3 regions of the Mesorhizobium sp. M0152 genome follow, and region 1 is predicted to be linked to each of the others. Evidence: predicted binding sites of a transcription regulator. Region 1 holds the regulator's gene; each other region holds the start of a gene.
What was found. The regulator PhoB, encoded in region 1, activates phosphate uptake and scavenging genes when phosphate is short. The targets are predictions, from matches to a motif close to TGTCATNNANCTGTCAT.

Region 1 (7,138 bases):
GCGCCCATTACCACGGCTGGTGGGCCTTCTTGCTCGCCGTCCTTCCCGCCCTTCTGCTGCTTGCCGTCTGGAACGTCGGCTCCTCCTTCTATCTCGACCGGCACATTCACGCCGTCCTGCCCGAGCGCACTGCCGACAGCAAGGTTGCCAGCGAGGCACTTGATGTCAGCCTGGTGAAGAGCCTGTCCAAGGGCTTGCGCAAGCTCGATGGCAACACCGTTTTGCCCGCAAGCTTTGCCGAACTGCAGCCGCTGCTTGCCGCCAAGGGCGTGGCGCTCGCGACAGACACCCAGGACTACATGATCCCGATCGCCATCGAGGCGAACAAGGTCCAGGACAGGCTTGGACTGTTCGGTGCGGCCGTAATCCTGGCTTTGTCGATTGCCGGCGCCTTCTATGCGCTGAGGCAGATCGCGCCGCGGGCGCGCGCCAGGAACAATGTGGAGAGACTGATGCTGTGGGGGCTGCTCGCCGCCTCGACCATCGCCATTCTGACCACGGTCGGCATCGTGCTTTCGATGCTGTTCCAGACGATCCAGTTCTTCGAAAGCGTGTCGCCGATGAGCTTCTTCTTCGGCACCGTATGGGACCCGCGCTTTGCCGCAGCGGGTTCGGGCGGAAACCAGGGCCAATTCGGCCTGATCCCGCTTCTGGCCGGCACGCTCTACATCGCTGCCGTCGCGCTGCTGGTGGCAGTGCCGGTCGGGCTGATGTCCGCGGTCTATATGGCCGAATACGCAACGCCCAAGGTCCGCTCAGTGGTAAAGCCGGCGCTTGAACTGCTCGCCGGCATCCCGACCATCGTCTACGGCATCTTCGCCGTGGTCACGCTTGGACCATTCCTGCGCGATCTCTCGGCAGCGCTGACCGGCGGCTCCCCCTTCATCCAGGGCCAGAGTATCTTCACCGCCGGCCTGGTCATGGGCGTCATGTTGATCCCGGTCGTGTCCTCGCTGTCCGACGACATCATCACCGCGGTGCCGCGCGCCATGCGCGACGGCTCGCTCGGCCTCGGGGCGACGCGCTCCGAGACGATCAAGCGGGTGATCCTTCCGGCCGCACTTCCGGGCATCGTCGGCGCCATCTTGCTGACCGCTTCGCGTGCTATCGGCGAGACGATGATCGTCGTGCTGGCCGCCGGCGTTGCCGCCAATCTCACCATCAACCCATTCGAGGCGATGACCACCATCACCGTCAAGATCGTCAACCAGCTGACCGGCGACCTCGAGTTCAACTCGCCGCAGACGCTGGTCGCCTTTGCGCTCGGCCTTACGCTGTTCGCGCTGACGCTGGTGATGAACATCGTCGCGCTCTACATCGTGCGCAAATACCGGGAGCAGTACGAATGACCGACATCCCCATGGGTTCTGTGGTCCCGGCGGCAGCTCATCCGCGCCGCGACATCGGTCTGAAGGCCCGCTACGCAGCGGAACGCCGCTTCCGCATCTATGGCGTGCTGGCGATCTCGGTCGGCCTGGCGTTCCTCGCCATCATGCTCGTCACCATCGTCTCCAAGGGCTACACCGCCTTCTGGCAGACGACGGTGACGCTGCCGATCAGCTTCGACGAGAAGGTGATCGATCCCTCCAATAAGCGCGCCACCGATTCGAGCGTGCTGATCAAGGCAAACTATCCCAAGCTTGCGGACAACGCGCTGATCGCCAAGCTCGGCATCGATCCCGCCAACAAGCCGATGGTCATGAAGCTCAAGGGGTTCCTGTCGGAGGGTGCCCGCGTCCAGCTGCGCGACATCGTCGCCGCCGACCCGTCGGTCATCGGCACGACGCGGAACGTCGATATCCTCGCCGCCGCCAATCTCGACTCCGCCTTCAAAGGCCAGATCGATCTCGGTGTCGACGAAGCGCGCCGCAAGGTGTCGGACCAGCAGATTGCGTGGATGAACAAGCTCAAGGCCGAGGGCTTGATGGCCGAGCATTTCAACACCGGTTTGTTCTCCTATGGCGCCTCCAGCCGCCCGGAAACCTCGGGCATGGGCGTGGCGATCATAGGCTCGTTCTACATGATGGTGATCGTGCTGCTCTTGGCGCTGCCGATCGGCGTCGCGGCTTCGATCTATCTTGAGGAATTCGCCAAAAAGAACCGTCTCACCGACCTGATCGAAGTCAACATCAACAATCTGGCGGCGGTGCCGTCGATCGTCTTCGGCCTGCTTGGACTCGCTGTGTTCATCAATTTCCTCGGCATGCCGCGCTCGGCCGCTTTCGTCGGCGGCCTGGTGTTGACGCTGATGACGCTGCCGACGATCATCATAGCCACGCGGGCCGCTTTGGCCGCCGTGCCGCCATCGATCCGCTCGGCGGCGCTCGGCCTTGGCGCGTCCAAGATGCAGATGGTGTTTCAGCACATCCTGCCGCTTGCCGCCCCCGGCATCCTCACCGGCACCATCATCGGCCTGGCGCGGGCGCTCGGCGAAACCGCGCCGCTGCTGCTGATCGGCATGGTCGCCTTCGTCGCCGACTATCCGAAGACGCCTTTCGATCCGGCCACGGCGCTGCCGGTGCAGATCTACATGTGGGCCAACGAGGCAGAGCGCGCCTTCGTCGAGCGCATGTCGGGTGCCATCATCATCCTGCTCGTCTTCCTCATGGCCATGAACATCACAGCGATCGTGCTGCGGCGCCGCTTCGAACGGCGCTGGTAAAAGAAGGCATCTGGTATGAACATCATGACCGAACAGTCCCTCGAAAACGCAGTGGGCGACAAGATGAGCGCCAAGTCGAACGAAGTGATCAAGATGCGCGGCGACAAGGTCGGCGTGTTCTACGGCGAGAAGCAGGCGCTGTTCGACGTCAATCTCGACGTCCGCCAGAACCAGGTGACGGCGCTGATCGGCCCCTCCGGCTGCGGCAAATCCACCTTCCTGCGTTGCCTCAACCGCATGAACGACACCATAGACTCGGCGCGGGTAACCGGCAGGATCACGTTGGACGACGAGGACATCTACGACAAAAACATCGACGTCGTCGAACTCAGAGCTCGCGTCGGCATGGTGTTCCAGAAGCCCAATCCGTTCCCGAAGTCGATATACGAGAACGTCGCTTACGGTCCACGCATCCACGGCTTGGCCAAGGGCAAGGCCGACATGGACCAGATTGTCGAATCGAGCCTGAAAAAGGCGGCGATCTGGAACGAGGTGAAGGATCGCCTGCAAGAGCCGGGCACCGGTCTTTCCGGCGGCCAGCAACAGCGCCTGTGCATTGCGCGCGCCATCGCGGTTTCGCCAGAGGTGATCCTTATGGACGAGCCCTGCTCGGCGCTTGACCCGATCGCCACCGCGCGCGTCGAGGAACTTATCGACGAATTGCGCCAGAACTACACGATCGTCATCGTCACCCACTCGATGCAGCAGGCAGCGCGTGTGTCGCAGCGCACGGCGATGTTCCATCTCGGCTATCTGGTCGAGGAGGGCGCTACCGACAAGATGTTCACCACTCCCGACGACAAGCGCACCCAGGACTATATCACCGGCCGGTTCGGTTGAGCAGTCCGGGCGAATTTACAGACACGAGGACAAGGTCATGGCCGAACACACAGTCGCAGCCTTCGACGAGGATCTAGGGCAGATCAGCAGGCTGATCAGCGACATGGGCGACCTCGCCAGTTCGATGGTCGGCGGCGCCACCAAAGCGCTGCTGAACACCGACAACGCTCTCGCGCAACGCGTCGTCTCCGATGACGCGATCATGGATGCGCGCCAGCGCGAGCTCGACGACCGCGCCATCACGCTGATCGCCAAGCGTCAACCGATGGCCGACGATCTGCGTCACGTCGTCGGCTCGATCCGCATGGCCGGCGACCTCGAACGCATCGGCGATCTTGCCAAGAACATCGCCAAGCGCGTCGGCACGGTCGGCCTCACCGCCACGCCGCGTGACCTGTCGCATTCCATCGATGCGATGGCGCAGCTGGTGCTGATCCAGGTGCAGGGCGTGATCGAGGAATATGCGGCGCGCGATGCCGCCGCGCTGACGACGCTGCGGGCCAACGACGAGCGCATCGACGTCAAATACACCTCGGTGTTCCGCGAACTGCTGACCTACATGATGGAAGATCCGCGCAACATCACCGCTTGCACGCATCTGTTGTTCTGCGCCAAGAATCTGGAACGCATCGGCGACCACGTGACCAACATCGCCGAAAATGCCTATTATGTCCTGACCGGTACGCAACTGCCCGCCAATCGTCCGAAGCAGGACGAAACGGCGATGTCGGCGCCGGCGGCCTGACGGCGGGGTGACCGGGCGATGATCGCGCCACGCATCATGGTGGTGGAGGACGAGGAGCCGTTAGGCGTGCTGCTCCGCTACAATCTGGAATCCGAGGGTTACCAGGTCGAGGTGGTGACGCGCGGCGACGAAGCCGAGATCCGGCTGCAGGAAAACGTGCCGGACCTTCTGGTGCTCGACTGGATGGTGCCGGCGGTTTCCGGCATCGAACTCTGCCGGCGCCTGCGAATGCGCGCCGAGACCGAGCGATTGCCGATCATCATGCTGACGGCGCGCGGCGAGGAAAGCGACCGCGTGCGCGGCCTTTCCACCGGGGCCGACGACTATCTGGTCAAGCCGTTCTCGACGCCGGAATTCATGGCCCGGGTCAAGGCGCTGCTGCGCCGCGCCAAGCCGGAAGTGCTGTCCAGCGTGCTCAAGGTCGGCGACATCGTGCTCGACCGCGAATCGCACCGGGTCTATCGCAAGAAAAGCGAGATCCGGCTCGGGCCGACCGAATTCCGCCTGCTCGAATTCATGATGCGCCATCCCGGCCGCGTGTTCTCGCGCAGCCAGCTGCTCGACAATGTCTGGGGCGAGACGATCTACATCGACGAGCGCACGGTGGACGTGCATGTCGGCCGGCTGCGCAAGGCGGTCAACAATGGCCGCATGCCCGATGTCATCCGCACCATTCGCGGCGCCGGCTACGCGATCAGGGAAGATTAGGTCTTTGGCGCGGAAGTTCCGTCAGATTGGGCTTCCGAAGGCGGGTCTCGGAGGTTTTGCGACTAGCCGAAAACGGCAGTCACTTCGTCATCCACGGGCGTAGCAAGGAGCGTAGCGACGCAGCGCAGACCCGAGGATCCTGTGCCGCGACTTCGGAGTGCTGCCACGATGCAGAATTCTGCTCCCCTGCACTCCACGACTACGGTCGCGGCAGGATCCCAGGGTCTCCGCGACGGAGCTTCGCTCCTGCTGCGCCCTGGGATGACGACATTGGGACGACTTCGGCAATATCCAAAATCGACGATGGTCTGCGGCATCGACGGCGGACGCCACTCAGGCTACGTTCTTTCCAGTGCCAGCTCTCGCCTGCACGCCAGGCGCGAAAATCTCCTGGTCGACGAAGGTCAGCGCGCGCATGGCGCAACCTTCCCTGATCAGCGGCAGTTCGTTGGGCTCGGTGTCGAAGGAAATCGATTCCGAGTGCTGGCCGCCGGCGGTCTGGGCGATGGCCTCGCGCAAGGCCGGCTCGATCAGGTCGAAAGCGGCGGCGCTGACGCCGACCATGGCGACAGGCGCCGGGTCGATCAGCGCGAACAGGCTGCCGAGGCCATAGCCGAGCGCCTCGCCGGCCTTGCGATAGGCCTCGCGCTCCGGTCCGTCTTTTTCGCGCGCCGAGGCCGCCAGCGTACGCATGTCGGCGTCGCTGACGTCGACCGGCTCGGTGTCCTCGCCAAGCTGCCTCGCATTGCGCCAGATCGCATAATTGCCGGCATAGGCCTCGACGCAGCCGCGCCGTCCGCAGCGGCAGAGCGCGCCGCCTGGCCGATGGATCATGTGGCCGAACTCGCCGCCCGAGGAATGGGTGCCGGTGAACAGTTCGCCTTTCAGCACCAGGCCCATGCCGATGCCGTGGGAAAGCAGGATGGCGATGAAGTCGTCGCGATAGCGCTGGGGATCGCGCCAGCGCAGCGCCACCGCCATCATGTTGCAGTCATTCTCCGTGGTGGCGGGAATGCCGAACTCGGCCTCGAGTATGTCGGCGAAGGCGATATCGGTCTGCGGCGTGATCGGCGACCACAGCATGGACCGCGCATCGGTGTCGGTGATGCCCTGGATCGCCAGCGCGATGCGGGCGACGCGCCGGACGTCGAGGTCGGGGTCCTCGATCCGGCGCCGCACGATGGCGACGCATTCGCCGATCAGCGCCTCGCGCGCCATGGTCAGCGTGTCCAGCCGGCGCTGCTCCTCGGCGATCACCTGGCCGGCATAGTCGATGACGGCGACGGACAGGAAGTTCAGCGACAGCACCACGGTCATCACCGCCGCCGCCTCCGGGTTGAGGCCGAGGCCGACCTGTGGGCGCCCGCGTTTCAGCGAGCCCGTCTCGCTCGGCTTGCCCTCGGTCAGGATGCCTTCGCCGATGAGGTCGGAGGAAATCGCCGATATGGTCGAGTGGCTGAGGCCGGTGGTCGCGGCGATCTCGGTGCGCGAGGGTTGGCTGGCACGGCGTACGGCCGCGATCACCATCGCCCGGTTGCGCCGACGCAAATCGTCGTGACGGATTCCGACCGACATGCTTCTCTCATATCCTCCCTGTCGCCGTGGTTCTTCCTGTCCCTCGAACGCTGCCGGCAACGTGGGCAAATACTGGCAGAAGCATGCGGTGCTGTCATTATTTATTCGGGGCTCGAAAAAAATTCGAGAGGACATCAAAATCCATCAGAATCGATGTTGACAGCGTTCCGGGGATGGACCAGTGTTTTTTCGAGGCTCGAAAAAATAGAGCCTCTGTGCCGGCCTTCGGGCCAGTTTGGTCGCGCCTTACGCGGCGCAGGGAGGATAACATGAGAAGATTCACAGCTGCCATCCTGGCGGGTGTCGCCATGTCGCTGACGCTTGCGTCGGTCGCCCAGGCGAAGGACAAGGTCATCGGCGTTTCGTGGTCCAACTTCCAGGAAGAGCGCTGGAAGACCGACGAAGCCGCCATGAAAACGGCGATCGAGGCAGCCGGCGACAAGTACATCTCCGCCGACGCGCAGTCCAATCCCGGCAAGCAGCTCACCGATGTCGAGAGCTTGATCTCGCAGGGCTCCAACTCGCTGATCATCCTGGCGCAGGATGCTTCGGCCATTGGCCCGGCGGTGCAGAAGGCGCTGGACGAAGGCATTCCGGTCGTCGGCTAT
Region 2 (7,138 bases), on a different contig from region 1:
AGCACCATTCGCCGCATTGCACCATGACGCGTCCCCCGGTATCGATCTGGGAAATCGAGAGAGGGACAAGCCATGCGCATTGAAGCCATAGCCATCGGAAAGAATCCGCCTGAGGACATCAACGTCATCATCGAGGTGCCGATCGGCGGCGAGCCGATCAAGTACGAGATGGACAAGGAGGCCGGCACGCTGTTCGTCGACCGGTTCCTGCACACCTCGATGCGCTACCCCGGCAATTACGGCTTCGTGCCGCACACGCTGTCGGGCGACGGCGATCCGATCGACGTGTTGATCTGCAACACGCGCGCGCTGGTGCCGGGCTGCGTCATCAATGTCAGGCCGATCGGCGTGCTGATCATGGAAGACAATGCCGGCCAGGACGAGAAGGTCATCGCGGTCCCGTCGCCCAAATTGACGCTGCGCTACGAGAACGTCACCGAATACACCCATCTGCCCGACATCACGCGCCAGCAGGTGCAGCACTTCTTCGAGCACTACAAGGACCTCGAACCCGGCAAATGGGTCAAGATCGAAGGCTGGCACGATTCCAAATACGCCAAGAAGATGATCGTCGACGCGATCGAGCGGGCGAAGGCGAGCAAATAACCGACTGCTTGCGCTCCGCAGACTACGAACCTCGCTCCGCCCAAGGATGACGAAGTTGCTGGCGCGGCGGCTAATCCCCGATGTGCCTAATTATCCACCCGGCCGAAAGCCGGCACATTGCCGATGACGGTGTGCCTGTCCTTGCCGCAGGCGAAGGTTCGGGCCTTGTCATCGGCGAGTTTGCGCGCCTGGTCGTTGGCGGCGGGGTTGCCGGTGGCCAGGACAAGGCCGACGGTGCAGCCGTCGCGCGTATCCATCTGGCCGACCTTGGCGACGAGCAGCACCTCGGTCGGCTTTTTCTCATCCTCGGGATTGCTGACCGTGCGGCGATGGATGGCGGCAAAAGGTACGGCCTTGTCGCCATTGGTCTCGATGCGCCATTCGATCTTGGCACCTGACGAATTGAAGCCGGAAAAGCTCTCCCAGACCGACACCATGTCGCCGCCGGGCGGAAAACCGTAGAATAGCGATTCGCGGGCGTCGTCATAGGCGACCAGCACGGGATAGCCACGATAGCCCGAACAGGCGAGATCGGACCAATCGCCGTCGCCCTGTTCCGCCTGAGCGTAGGTCACGCAGTCCTTCTTCCAGTCGAGCTCGGTGTAGGCGCTCGATATGTCGCCGGCATGTGCCGCCTGGCAGGCGCCGGCGAGGATGAGCGGGATCAGCAGGCTGCGCATCGCGGACGTCTCCGTTGCAGGGGACCCAGCGTAGCGCCTGTCGCTATTTCTTCAAGCTCGCTTCGATCAGCAGGTCGGCGTTGCGGGCAACCGTATGCGCCGGGCCGCCGAGGCCGAACAACTGGCCGCTGATATAGGCACCCTCGATCAGGAGCAGCAGCCCATCGCCCAGCGTGTCGGCGTCTTGCGCGCCCATCGCCGCTGCCATGGCGCGCAGCCGGCGGCGCAGTTCCTGCTTGTTGGCCTCGCTGACGAGGCGCGCCGGATGACCGCGCTCGGGGTACTCCACCGCCGCGTTGGTCATGCCGCAGCCGCGGTAATCCGGGCGCTGCGTGCGCTTGCCGACCCGCGTCAGGAAGGCGCGGATCTGCGCGCGCGGATCGCCGGGATGGGCGTTCACCGCCTCGTCGAAGCGCTCCCAGAACTCGAGATCGTATTGCCTGAGGTAGGAAGCGGCCAGTTCGTCCTTGGAAGGAAAGCTGCGGTAGAGGCTCGGCTTGGTGACGCCGGCGCGCTTGACGATCTCGTCGACGCCGATCGCCCTGATGCCTCGCCGGTAGAACAGGTCGTATGCCACATCGAGGATCTTCTTGGCAGCCTTCGGAGGAGCCGGTGCATGTCCGTCGCTGATGGTCAGTTCAATATTTTTGTCCGTTCGCATGGCGAGTCTCGATTGACAATGTTACCGATCGGTACGTATACATGCTCCCATCTTGCAACGTACCGGTCAGTAACATGATAACTCAATCCCGTCCATTTGGCCAGCGCTACGCTTTCGTCGTGGTTGGCGTCATCTTCCTCTGCCTGCTGATCGCGGCCGGGATGCGTTCCGCGCCCTCCGTCATGATGTTGCCGCTGGAAAACAGCTTCGGCTGGCGGCGCGACGTCGTTTCCCTGGCTGCCGCCGTCGGCATCTTCCTCTACGGTCTGACCGGGCCGTTCGCGGCGGCGTTGATGGAGCGGATCGGGCTGCGCCGCACGCTGCTTGCCTCGCTGGTGGTGATGTCGGGCTCGACGGCGCTCAGCCTGTTGATGACCAAGCCGTGGCATCTGCTGATCACCTGGGGCGTGTTTTCCGGCATCGGTTCAGGCGCGGTCGCCACGGTGCTCGGCGCCACCATCGTCAATCGCTGGTTCAAGACCAATCGCGGCCTGGTGATGGGCTTGATGTCGGCCTCCAGCGCCACCGGCCTGCTGGTGTTTCTGCCGCTGCTTGCCGCGCTCGCCCAGTCGGGCGGCTGGAAGCCGGTCGCCATAGCCATTTCCATTGCCACCGCCTGCCTTCTGCCGCTGGTCTGGCTGCTGGTGCCGGAGCGGCCGGCGTCGATCGGCATGGTGCGTTATGGCGCCGAGGCGGATGACGTGCCGCCGACCTCGCCGGCATCGCAAGGCAATTTCCTCGCCCATACGCTCTCGACGCTGCGCCGCGCCGCCGGCACGCGGGTGTTCTGGTACCTGTTCGCCACCTTCTTCGTCTGCGGCTTCACCACCAACGGGCTTGTCGGCACACATCTGATCGCCTTCTGCGGCGACATGGGCATTGGCGAGGTGCAGGCCGCCGGCCTGCTGTCGATGATGGGCATCTTCGACCTGATCGGCACGACGCTGTCGGGCTGGCTCACCGATCGCTTCGATCCGCGCAAGCTGCTCGGCGTCTACTACGGCATCCGTGGTCTGTCGCTGATCTATCTTCCTTATTCCGGCTTCTCGGCGACCAGCCTGATCATCTTTGCCGTGCTCTACGGCCTCGACTGGATCGCCACCGTGCCGCCGACGCTCAGGCTCGCCAACGAAGCCTTCGGCGACCGCAGCGGCCCGATCGTGTTCGGCTGGATCGTTGCCGGCCACCAGGTCGGTGCTGCGACCGCTGCTGCTTTCGGCGGCACCATGCGCGAACTGCAAGGCAATTACGAGCTGGCCTTCCTCATCGCCGGCATGACGGCGATTGCCGCGGCGTGTATTTCGCTGCTGATCAACACCAGCCGGCCAGCCTTTGATCCGGAGCCGCAGGCGGCGTAATCGCCGTTATTGCGGCGCCGTAGGCAATGCTGCCGATCTCTGCCCTCTGGGGGAGACCGGCGGCTTGCCTGTTCACTGTTATCAAACCTTCACGATTTCGAGATGCGCCTGAAACATTGACGCTGGACCTTGATGGCAACGTTCAACGCCATCCAGGAGACAGCCATGAACAAGCTCTCGATGACCCGCCGCGCTTTCGTCACTTCCGCCAGCGCCGCTGGCCTGGTCGGCGTTTCGAGCCTGGCGCTGCCCTATTATTCGCGCGCCAACCAGCGCCCGGCTTTCACCTATGGCGTCCAGTCCGGCGATGTCGATGCCACCAGCGGCATGGTGTGGACGCGCACGGATCGCCCGTCGCGCGTCATGTACGAAGTGTCGTCGACGGAAAATTTCACCGACGCCACCAGGCTCGCGCCGCTCGACACGTCGCCGGCCAGCGACCACACGGTGAAGCGGCTGCTCACCGATCTCGCCTCCGATCAGGACATTTTTTATCGAATGACAGCGGCCGACCTCGCCGACATCAACGTCGTCTCGGAGCCGATCGTCGGCCGTTTCCGCACCGCGCCTGCTTCCAAGCGCGACATCAGATTCGCCTGGTCGGGCGATACCGCGGGTCAGGGCTGGGGCATCGACGAGACCGGCATGAAAACCTACGCCACGATCGGCAAGCACACGCCCGATTTCTTCCTGCATTCGGGCGACACCATCTATGCCGACGGCGCCATGAAGGAGGAGGTCGACCTGGCCGGCGGCGGCAAGTGGAAAAATGTCGTGCTGATCGACGGCAAGCGCAAGGTCGCCGAGACGCTGGACGAATATCGGGACCAGTGGAAATACAACATGATGGACAGGCACGTGCTGGGGCTCAGCGCCATCTGCCCGACCTTCTACCAGTGGGACGACCACGAGGTGCTGAACAACTGGTCGGATTCGAAGGACCTGAGCGCCGACAACCGCTATACGGAGAAATCCATCCATGTGCTGGCGGCGCGTGCGGCGCGCGCCTTCCATGAGATGACGACGATCCGCTACGAGCCGTCGGAGCCGGGCCGGGTCTATCGCAAAATTGCCTACGGACCGCTGCTCGATGTGTTCTTCCTCGACATGCGTTCCTATCGTGGCCCCAACGGCCCCGACATGCAGGACGAGATGACGCCGCAATCGCGCATGCTTGGCGAGCAGCAGACGAAGTGGCTGAAGCGCGAGCTGGCGAATTCCAAGGCGACCTGGAAGATCATCGCCGCCGACATGCCGCTGGGCCTCGTCGTCTGGGACGACGCCGCCAAGAAGTCAGGCGCGGAAGCCGTCAGCAATGGCGACAACGGCCTGCCAAAGGGCCGCGAGCTTGAAATCGCCGACCTGCTTCGCTACATCAAGAACGCTGGCATCGCCAACACCGTCTGGCTGACGGCCGACGTGCATTACACCGCCGCGCATTACTACAATCCCGACAAGGCGCGGTTCCAGGATTTCAATCCGTTCTGGGAATTCGTCTCGGGCCCGATCCATGCCGGCACGTTCGGTCCGAACGATTTCGACATGACGTTTGGTCCGGAGCTGAAATTCATCAAGGCGCCGACCGCCGAGCAGGGACAGAACCTGCCGCCATCGGCCGGGCTGCAATTCTTCGGTCTGGTCGATATTAGCGGCGCCAGCGAGCAACTGACCGTGCGGCTGATGGATCGCGACGACAACGAGCTCTACAAGGTGACGCTGGATCCTGTGCGCTCGGCGTAAGAATTTGGCTTCGGTCGAAACGCTGCGGCGAAGGATCACGGCGGAACGGCGATCACCGCCCGCCGGCGGCAGTCAGTCCGGATAGCAGGCGGCCGGGATCTTCGGCCACACCGCGCTGTCGCAGCCGGCGTCCCTCTGCCGCTGCTTGAAGGCGGCGCTGACGGGGCCGGTAACGATGGGATCGACGCCGTCGGGCGCGTCGGCGAACATCTGCTGTGCCGTCCGCGGTTCCGGCGGCAAGGCCGGGTTTGCTTCCTTCAGGGCCGCAGCCGATTGCGCCGCACCGGCGGCAAGCAGCACTGCAAGCGCGGCCCATGCGAGAATATGCTGCAATCTGGTGACTGGATCGGTCATGACGTTCGAACTGCCCGGGGCCAAAAAAGGTTCCCACCTTGGTTAACAAAATCATCTCGCACGAGGATGCTTAAGATTTGATGAGTATTTGGTATTCCGCTTCCCCTTTCGCAATTGCGAAAAACCCTGTATGAGCCGCGCAACCGAAAGAGGCGGCGCCATTTGGCTTGCTGCCTGCAACGCTCCCGAGACCAGAACATGAAACTCCGTAATATCGCGATCATCGCGCACGTCGACCATGGAAAGACCACCCTGGTCGATCAGCTTTTGAAGCAGTCCGGCTCCTTCCGCGACAACCAGCGCGTCGCCGAGCGCGCCATGGATTCCAACGACCTCGAAAAGGAACGCGGCATCACCATCCTGGCCAAGGCGACCTCGGTCGACTGGAAGGACACCCGCATCAACATCGTCGACACGCCCGGCCACGCCGATTTCGGCGGCGAAGTCGAACGCATCCTGTCGATGGTGGATTCGGCCATCGTGCTGGTCGACGCCGCCGAAGGGCCGATGCCGCAGACCAAGTTCGTCGTCGGCAAGGCACTCAAGGTCGGCCTCAAGCCGATCGTCGTCATCAACAAGATCGACCGGCCGGACGCTCGCCATGTCGAGGTGGTCAACGAGGTGTTCGACCTCTTCGCGGCGCTCGACGCCACCGACGAACAGCTCGATTTTCCGATCCTCTACGGTTCGGGCCGCGATGGCTGGGTTTCCGAAAATCCCGAAGGTCCGAAGGACCAGCAGCTGGCACCGCTGTTCGATCTCGTCATCAAGCATGTGCCGGCGCCGACCGTGCATCCCGGCCCGTTCCGCATGATCGGCACCATCCTGGAAGCCAACCCGTTCCTCGGTCGCATCATAACCGGCCGTATCGAGAGCGGTACGCTGAAGTCGAACCAGGCGGTCAAGGTGCTGCACAATGACGGCACGCAGATCGAAACCGGCCGCATCTCCAAGATCCTCGCCTTCCGCGGCCTTGAGCGCCAGCCGATCGAAGAAGCGCAGGCGGGCGACATCGTCGCCATCGCCGGCCTGTCGAAGGGCACCGTCGCCGACACGTTCTGCGACCTGGCGGTGACCGAGGCGCTGCATGCGCAGCCGATCGATCCGCCGACCGTGACCATGTCGTTCCTCGTCAACGACAGCCCGCTCGCCGGTACCGAAGGCGACAAGGTGACCAGCCGCGTCATCCGCGACCGACTGCTGCGCGAGGCCGAAGGCAATGTCGCGCTGAAGATCGAGGAATCGCCCGACAAGGACTCGTTCTTCGTCTCCGGCCGCGGTGAATTGCAGCTGGCCGTGCTGATCGAGACGATGCGCCGCGAAGGCTTCGAAATTGCCGTGTCGCGTCCGCGCGTCGTCATGCAGAAGGGCGAAAACGGCGAACTTTTGGAGCCCGTCGAGGAAGTCGTCATCGACGTCGACGAGGAGCATGCCGGCGTCGTCGTGCAGAAGATGTCCGAGCGCAAGGCCGAGATGGTCGAGCTGCGCCCGTCCGGCGGCAACCGCCAGCGCATCGTCTTCCACGCGCCGACGCGCGGCCTGATCGGCTACCAGTCGGAACTGTTGACCGACACGCGCGGCACCGCCGTGATGAACCGGCTGTTCCACGCCTATGAGCCCTACAAGGGCGAATTGCCCGGCCGCACCAATGGCGTCCTGATCTCGAACGAGCAGGGCGAGTCGGTGGCCTATGCCATGTGGAACCTGGAAGACCGCGGCCCGATGGTCATCGACCCCGG
Region 3 (7,138 bases), on a different contig from region 1:
TGCTCGTTGGCGAGTTCAGCGAGGAGTATGAGATTTTCGTCTTTGAACAGGCCATGCATGCCGTTGGCCATACCGTGCACGTCGTCTGCCCCGACAAGAACGCGGGTGACGTCCTGAAGACGTCGCTGCACGATTTCGAGGGTCACCAGACCTATACGGAAAAGCCTGGTCACGACTACATCCTCAACAAGACTTTTGCCGAGGTGAAGCCGGCGGAGTACGACGCCGTCTACGCGGCGGGCGGGCGCGGCCCCGAATACATCCGCATCGACAAGCGCGTGCAGGCGCTGGTGCGGCATTTCCACGAGGCCGGCAAGCCGATCTTCACCATCTGCCATGGCGTGCAGATCCTGATCGCGGTCGACGGAGTGGTGCGCGGCAGGGAAGTGGCGGCACTGCATTATTGCGAGCCCGAGGTGACGCTGGCCGGCGGCATCTATATCGACGTGGCCCCCACAGGCGCCCATGTCGACGGCAATCTCGTTTCGGCCAAGGGCTGGCCGGGCCTGTCCAATTTCATCCGCGAATGCCTGAAGGTATTGGGCACCGAAATCCGCCATGGCGAGATATTGATGCGCGATGAGCGCCAGGCGGCCTAAACAGGGAAATCGCCAAGCCGCCGCGCCCATGGCGCGGCGATCCGGCTAGCGGTTCACGGCTCCACGGAAGCGTCGAACCGCTCTGTCTCCGGTTTTACGCCCGGACCGAGATCCGTTGCGCACTTTTCCTGGAATTGCCCTAAATTGCCAGCGCTTCGCGGAACGACACCAGCTTGCGGCGGTTTTCGTCCCACAGTGCGAGTTTTACGCAGCGCAGGCTTTCCAGCAGTGTGATGCGGCCAATGCCGCGCAGCTCCGGATAATCCCGCAGCACTTCCTGCAGCCGGTAGCACGGCACCTTGGCGGAGAGATGGTGGACATGGTGGACGCCGATATTGCCGGTGAACCAGTTCAGCAGCGGCGGCAGGTCATAATAGGACGAGCCGTGCAAGGCGGCGTGCTGGAACTCCCATTCGGAATCGTTCGCCCATTGCGTCTCTTCGAACTGATGCTGGACGTAGAACAGCCAGATGCCGGCCGAACCAGCGAGGATGACGATCGGCAGATGGACAACCAGGAACGCGCCCGGACCGACGAACCAGATGAGAACGGCCGCGGAAATGGCAATGGCGAGATTGGTGGTCATTGAAGACACCCAGGGCGTCAGGCCGCCCCGCATCATGCCCAGGGGCAGTCGTTGCTCGAAGATGAACAGCCAGATCGGCCCCAGTCCGAACATCACCAGAGGGTGGCGATAAAGACGATAGGCGAGGCGGCCTCGCCATGACATCTGTCGGTATTCGGCTACGGTCAGTGTCCTGATGTCGCCGACGCCGCGCTCGTCCAGATTGCCGGCGCTGGCATGATGCGTCGCATGCGCGCGCCGCCAGCAGTCGTAAGGCGTCAGCGTGAGAACGCCAAGCGCGCGGCCGATCCAGTCGTCGGCATAGCGATTGGCGAAGAAGGAACCATGGCCGCAATCGTGCTGGATCATGAATATCCGCACCAGGAACCCCGCCGCCGGGAGAATGAGGATCAATCCCCACCAGTGGCCATAGGCATAGGCAGCCGAGGAGAGCGCCCAGAGCGTAACGAAAGGGATGAGTGTGATGGCAAGTTCGATGGCGCTGCGCCGCCGGTCAGGCTTCTTGTAGCGCGCCAGAACTTTGAGCCATGCGCGCTTGCTGTTGGCCGCCGCCTCGGGGGAAATCATGTTCATCGTAAAACATAGGCGGCGGCGGGGCCGACCGCAAGCCAAGATCACGCAAAGTTACTGTGCGTAATTGTCGCGCGACGGATCGGATGTGAAACCCGGGCTCGGCGCCATGAATCGACCATGTCGCTATTGGCGGCCGACGGCGATGTTGCTTTCCACGCTGTCGAGGCGCTTGAGCTGTTCCCTGAAACGTTCGGGAATCTCGACTTCCGCGCGAAACGCCGGCAGGGTCCGCAGAAAGCGCTTCATCGCTTCGGTGCCGAACTGACGCCTGATCTCGACGGCGAGCCTTTCTCCTTTTTCGCCCTTGTTGCGGCTCATCACTTGGAATCCTGTGTCGGCTGCGAAACTCCTCCGGCAGGCAAATGGTTCCCCGATCACGGGGTCGTGGCAAGCAACGCCGAGGGCTATGGTAAAATTTGAATTAAGATCGAAGCAATCGCGCCGTTGCAGCCGCGTTCCGGCCGATGGCCTCCAACCGTGCTTACCCCTTGATTTTTGGCTGCCGAACCTCGATATCGGGCACAAAATCCACACTATTCGAAATGATGGGAAACGGCGATGAGCGACCAGGCAAAAGACGAACGCGCGCCAGATGAGGTCGAGCCGACCGAGGCCAATGCCGAGCGCACGGAAGGTGGCGTCGACGGCGATTATGAAGCGCTCGTGCGGTTGCTGAAGGAAAACGAGGAATTGAAGGACCGCGCGCTGCGCGTAGCGGCCGAGATGGAAAACCTGCGCCGCCGCACCGCGCGTGACGTGCATGACGCGCGCACCTACGCGGTTGCGAATTTCGCCCGCGACATGCTGTCGGTGTCGGACAATCTGCGCCGGGCGCTCGACGCCATACCGGCCGAGGCCAAAGCATCGGGCGATGCCGGCTTCAAGGCGCTGATCGAAGGCGTCGACCTGACCGAGCGCGCCATGCTGTCGGCCCTGGAGCGGCACGGGGTCAAGAAGCTTACTCCCGAAGGCGAGAAGTTCGATCCCAATTTCCATCAGGCGATGTTCGAAGTACCCAATCCCGACGTGCCGGCCAACACGGTGGTCCAGGTCGTGCAGCCGGGCTATTCGATCGGCGAGCGCGTGCTGCGCCCGGCCATGGTCGGCGTAGCCAAGGGCGGCCCGAAGGTCGCGGCTTCCGAAGCGCCTGTCGAGCCGGGACCGGTCAATGAGCAGGCCGAGAAGGATGCGTAAGTCAAGGGAATAGGGAATAGGCAGTAGGGCAGTAGGGCAGTAGGTAAACGGAGCCGTATCAATCGTACGGCTTCGTGATAATTCTAATCCTATTCCCTATTCCCTATTTCCTTGGCCCGCCATGAACCCGATCGCGCTTCTCGACTATGCCGGCGTTGCCGTCTTCGCCGCGACCGGGGCGCTTGCCGCCTCGCGCAAGCAGATCGACATCATCGGTTTCCTGTTCCTGGCCAGCGTCACCGGAATCGGCGGCGGTACGTTTCGCGATGTCATCCTCAACCTGCCGGTGTTCTGGGTCGCCAACCCCAGCTATGTGCTGATCTGCGCGGCGGTTGCGGCGTTGGTCTTCTTCAGCGCGCACCGGGTCGAGTCGCGCTGGAAATTGCTGCTTTGGCTCGACGCTGTCGGTCTGGCTGCGTTTTCGGTGATGGGCGCCGCCAAAGGCCTTGCCATCACTGGTTCGCCGGTCGTTGCGACCATCACCGGCGTGCTCACTGCCACCTTCGGCGGTATCCTGCGCGATCTGCTGGCCGGCGAACCGTCGGTGCTCTTGCGGCCTGAAATCTACGTTACCGCGGCACTCGCCGGTGCGGCCCTGTTCACGCTCGGGGATCTTGCCGGGCTGCCGCCCCTGGCGTCTGGGCTGATCGGCTTTGCCGCGGCCTTCGTGGTGCGCGGCGGCGCGCTCAAATTCGGCTGGGCCTTTCCGTCCTACAAGAGCCGGCCCGGTCGACGGCCGGAAGATATTCCGTGAGAATGAGGGCGAGTAGGGAGTAGCAGTTCGCAGAATTGCGGCGTAGCTCTCGCTATTCGCCAGCATCAGGCAGCGAAGCGCTGCGCCTCTCCGCCATAGTAGTTGACGTAGCGGGCGCCGATTTCCTTGACCGGCATCACCACGAAGACGTCGACCGTCGAGAATTCGCGGTCGACGACGCAGCCGTCGCCGATGCGGGCGCCGACGCGCAGGTAACCCTTGACCAAAGGCGGCATTGCCGCAATCGCTGCCTTGGCATTGACTGCCTCGATCGGCATCAGATCCATCGAGCAGTAGCGCCCCGACACGGCGCGCACGTCCCAGGCCGAGTTGGTCCGGCAATGGTGGGCAAGATAGGTGAGCGCCTCGGCATGCGCCGCCGGCACGGTGCCGTGGAAGGAGGCGCAGCCGGTCATCACACCGATTTCGTAATGGTTTATGTAGGCCCAGATGCCTTGCCACAACGCCTCGATGGTGCGCTTGGAGCGGTATTCGGGCAATACGCAGGAGCGGCCGAGTTCGAGAAAGCGCTGGCCTGGGTGGCGGGCGATGAGCTTGGTCAGCTCGAATTCGCCTTCGGAATAAAAGCCTCCTGCGGCGGCCGCGATCTCTTGCCGCAGCAGCCGGTAAGTGCCGACGATGCGGCGGTGTTCGGGGCCGGAAAGCGAGGTGTCGAAGACGAGCAGATGGTCGCAGTGGGGATCGAACCGGTCGGCATCACGGCGATCCTGCACCGGAAACAGATCCTTCCTGGCGCCTAGTTCGTCGTAGAACACCCGGTAGCGCACTTCCTGCGCGGCCGCGATCTCGGCCTCGTTGCGGGCGAGCCGCACTTCGAGATTGCCTATGCGGCCGAGTGCTGCGCCCTTCATGACGGAATCGACCTTACGTCCGGCGAGCAAGGCGCTGCTGCCGTTCGGCCGAGTGTCACATTCCGGCATAACTGTATGCACGAGTGATTCTCCTTCGAGCCATCCCTCTTGGCACGGGGATACGGTGTAGGTGCAACAGGATTGTGACAGTACCGTGATACGAGGTCGCGGGCAATACTTCGTCGGCTGGCGAATGCGGTCAACCGGCTATGCTACATAAGGAACTGTCGCCCGCGTGCCGGAGAAAACCGGCTCAGGCGGCGACCTGTCCTTCGACGGCGTTGACCAGGGCGTCGGGGTCGAGCGGCTTGGTGACGAAGCCGCTGGCGCCGTGGGCAAGCACGGCATGGCGGGTTTTTTCCTGGCTGTCTGCCGACAGCACCATGATCGGCACCGGCGGCACGGCTGTTTCCTCCTCATGGCGGCGAATGGCGGCAATGGCGTCCAGCCCGTCCATGACCGGCATGTGCAGGTCCATCAGCACCACATCGAAACGCTGCTTGTGCCCGGCGCCGATGACGGCCTCGACGGCGGCCTTGCCGTTGCCGACCACCTTGACCCGATGCCCCGCTTTCAGCAGCGTGGCGCGGGCAAGCATGGCGTTGATGTCATTGTCCTCGGCTATCAGCACGGACAGGCCCTGTTGGCGGTCGCCGGCGGCGCGAAACGCCGCGGTGCGGCGCTTTTCCGGCTGCGGCTGGGCAGGTGCCGGCGCATGGCTGCTCAGAAGGACACGCAAAAGTGTCCCGCCGCGCACCGGTCGGGCAAGGAAGGTCGCATAACCGTTGGCGCGGAATTCGCCAAGCATGCCGCGATCGGTCGGCGCGATCAGCGTAATCGCCTCGCAATCGGAAAAACCGCTCTGGCGTAGCCGCTTGAGCAGCCTGCCGTCACCGCCTTCCATCGCCGCATCGATCAGAAGCACGTCGCAGCCGTCGGCTAAGGACGCGGCCTGCGCGACCGTGGTGGAGACATCGGCCGCGCCGCCGCTGGCACGAATGGTCATTGCGATGGCGTCGGCCTCGGTGGCATTCTTGGACAGGATCACCGCGCGCCTGCCGGCAAGCGCGTTCAGCCGGCTCTGTGGCGGCTCGGTGGCCGAAATGGCGGGAATTTCGAAGACGAATTCCGATCCCTGGCCAAGCCGGCTGGAGACCGAAATCGTGCCGCCCATGGCGGCCACCAGGCGCCTGGAAATGGCAAGTCCCAAACCCGCCCCGCCATGGGTGCGCGTCGAGGTGCCGTCGGCCTGCTCGAACTCCTCGAAAATGCGCTCCATGTCCTCGTCGCGCAGGCCGGGGCCGGTATCGGCGATGGTGAAGCAGATGCGATCGGTCGTCTCCGTGCGGGCGCGCGCGATGCTGACCAGCACACCACCGCTGTCGGTGAATTTGATGGCGTTGCCGATGAGGTTGAGCAGCACCTGCCTGACACGGCCTGGATCGGCCGTGATCATCTGCGGTACGTCAGGCTCGACGTGGCAACCCAGACCAATGTCCTTGGCGAAGGCGCGCGCGGCCAGGAGCTCGACGATGTTGTCGGCGATCTCGCGCACGGACATCGGCTGCGGTTCCGGATCGAAGCGCCCGGCCTCGATCTTGGAGTAGTCGAGCAGATCCTCGATCAGGGCGAGCAAGGCGCTGGCCGAGGTCGAGATGGCGCCGACATAGGTCTGCTGCTCCGGCGACAGGCTGGTGTCGGCCAGGAGCCGCGCCATGCCCATGATGCCGTTCATCGGCGTGCGGATTTCATGGCTGACGGTGGCGAGGAAACGCGATTTGGCCTGGCTGGCGTATTCGGCCCGCTCGCGGGCGGTGATCAGCGAGGATTCGGCCCGCTTGCGGGCGGTGATGTCGCGGGCGATGGCGCGATGCGAGGCGGCACCGCTGTCCTTGTCGCGCACCGACAGCTCGATCCAGGAGAACCAGCGTGGGCCGCTCGGCGTGCGGATGGCGACGTCGGTCGAGCTCAGGCACTCATGGTCGGAAAAAGCGGCATCGGGAACGATGCCGACCTCGATGCCGAATTCGGCCAGTGTTTTGCCGGCAAGGTCGCGCTGATCGGTTTCGACGAGATCGGCGAACACCTTGTTGGCATAGACGATGTAGCCGTCGCGGTCTCGATGGATGACGAGATCGCCAAGCGCGTCGATGAGACCGCGAAAGCGTTCCTCGCTTTCCTGCATTTCCCACATGCGATCGGCCAGCGTCTCGATTTCGGCACGGCTTTTGGCGCTGGTTTCGTCATGCAGCGCCGCGCTGCGGTTTTGGCCCTGTCTGGCGCGCAGATGCATGGCAAGGCCGGCGATGCCGGTTGCCAGCAATGCGAGGCTGATGAAGACCGGGGCCCCGGTCAGATGCGCCAGGCCCGCCAGCACGACGATGGCAATGAAGGTCAGGAAAGGCAAGCCTTCGCGCCCGGTCAATTGCGGCTCCGGCACCAGCGGTGGGGGGGGGGCCCAACGCCCCCCCCGCGGGGGGGGCGGGGGGGGGGGGGGGGGGGGGGGGGGGGGGTGGGTTGGGGGTTGGGGGCGGGAGGGGAAATAAAAAGAAGACACACA

Region 2: NKJ26_RS10845 (alkaline phosphatase D family protein) is a predicted target of PhoB. The motif match lies at 3,382-3,398, and genes of this name have one in related genera.
Region 3: olsB (l-ornithine N(alpha)-acyltransferase) is a predicted target of PhoB. The motif match lies at 4,711-4,727, and genes of this name have one in related genera.

What each region holds. Positions count from the first base shown of each region.
Region 1 is NZ_JAMYTH010000021.1:100,103-107,240, reverse strand. It holds gene pstC (phosphate ABC transporter permease subunit PstC) at 1-1,349, shown strand, start outside; gene pstA (phosphate ABC transporter permease PstA) at 1,346-2,662, shown strand; gene pstB (phosphate ABC transporter ATP-binding protein PstB) at 2,678-3,502, shown strand; gene phoU (phosphate signaling complex protein PhoU) at 3,540-4,247, shown strand; gene phoB (phosphate regulon transcriptional regulator PhoB) at 4,266-4,955, shown strand; gene NKJ26_RS20955 (ROK family protein) at 5,289-6,530, opposite strand; gene xylF (D-xylose ABC transporter substrate-binding protein) at 6,800-7,138, shown strand, end outside.
Region 2 is NZ_JAMYTH010000008.1:12,135-19,272, forward strand. It holds gene ppa (inorganic diphosphatase) at 73-606, shown strand; gene NKJ26_RS10830 (hypothetical protein) at 693-1,286, opposite strand; gene NKJ26_RS10835 (TetR/AcrR family transcriptional regulator) at 1,330-1,947, opposite strand; gene NKJ26_RS10840 (MFS transporter) at 2,022-3,305, shown strand; gene NKJ26_RS10845 (alkaline phosphatase D family protein) at 3,471-5,045, shown strand; gene NKJ26_RS10850 (hypothetical protein) at 5,118-5,399, opposite strand; gene typA (translational GTPase TypA) at 5,598-7,138, shown strand, end outside.
Region 3 is NZ_JAMYTH010000031.1:11-7,148, reverse strand. It holds gene NKJ26_RS25025 (DJ-1/PfpI family protein) at 1-599, shown strand, start outside; gene NKJ26_RS25020 (fatty acid desaturase) at 739-1,758, opposite strand; gene NKJ26_RS25015 (hypothetical protein) at 1,876-2,178, shown strand; gene grpE (nucleotide exchange factor GrpE) at 2,317-2,952, shown strand; gene NKJ26_RS25005 (trimeric intracellular cation channel family protein) at 3,074-3,706, shown strand; gene olsB (l-ornithine N(alpha)-acyltransferase) at 3,772-4,659, opposite strand; gene NKJ26_RS24995 (response regulator) at 4,832-7,003, opposite strand.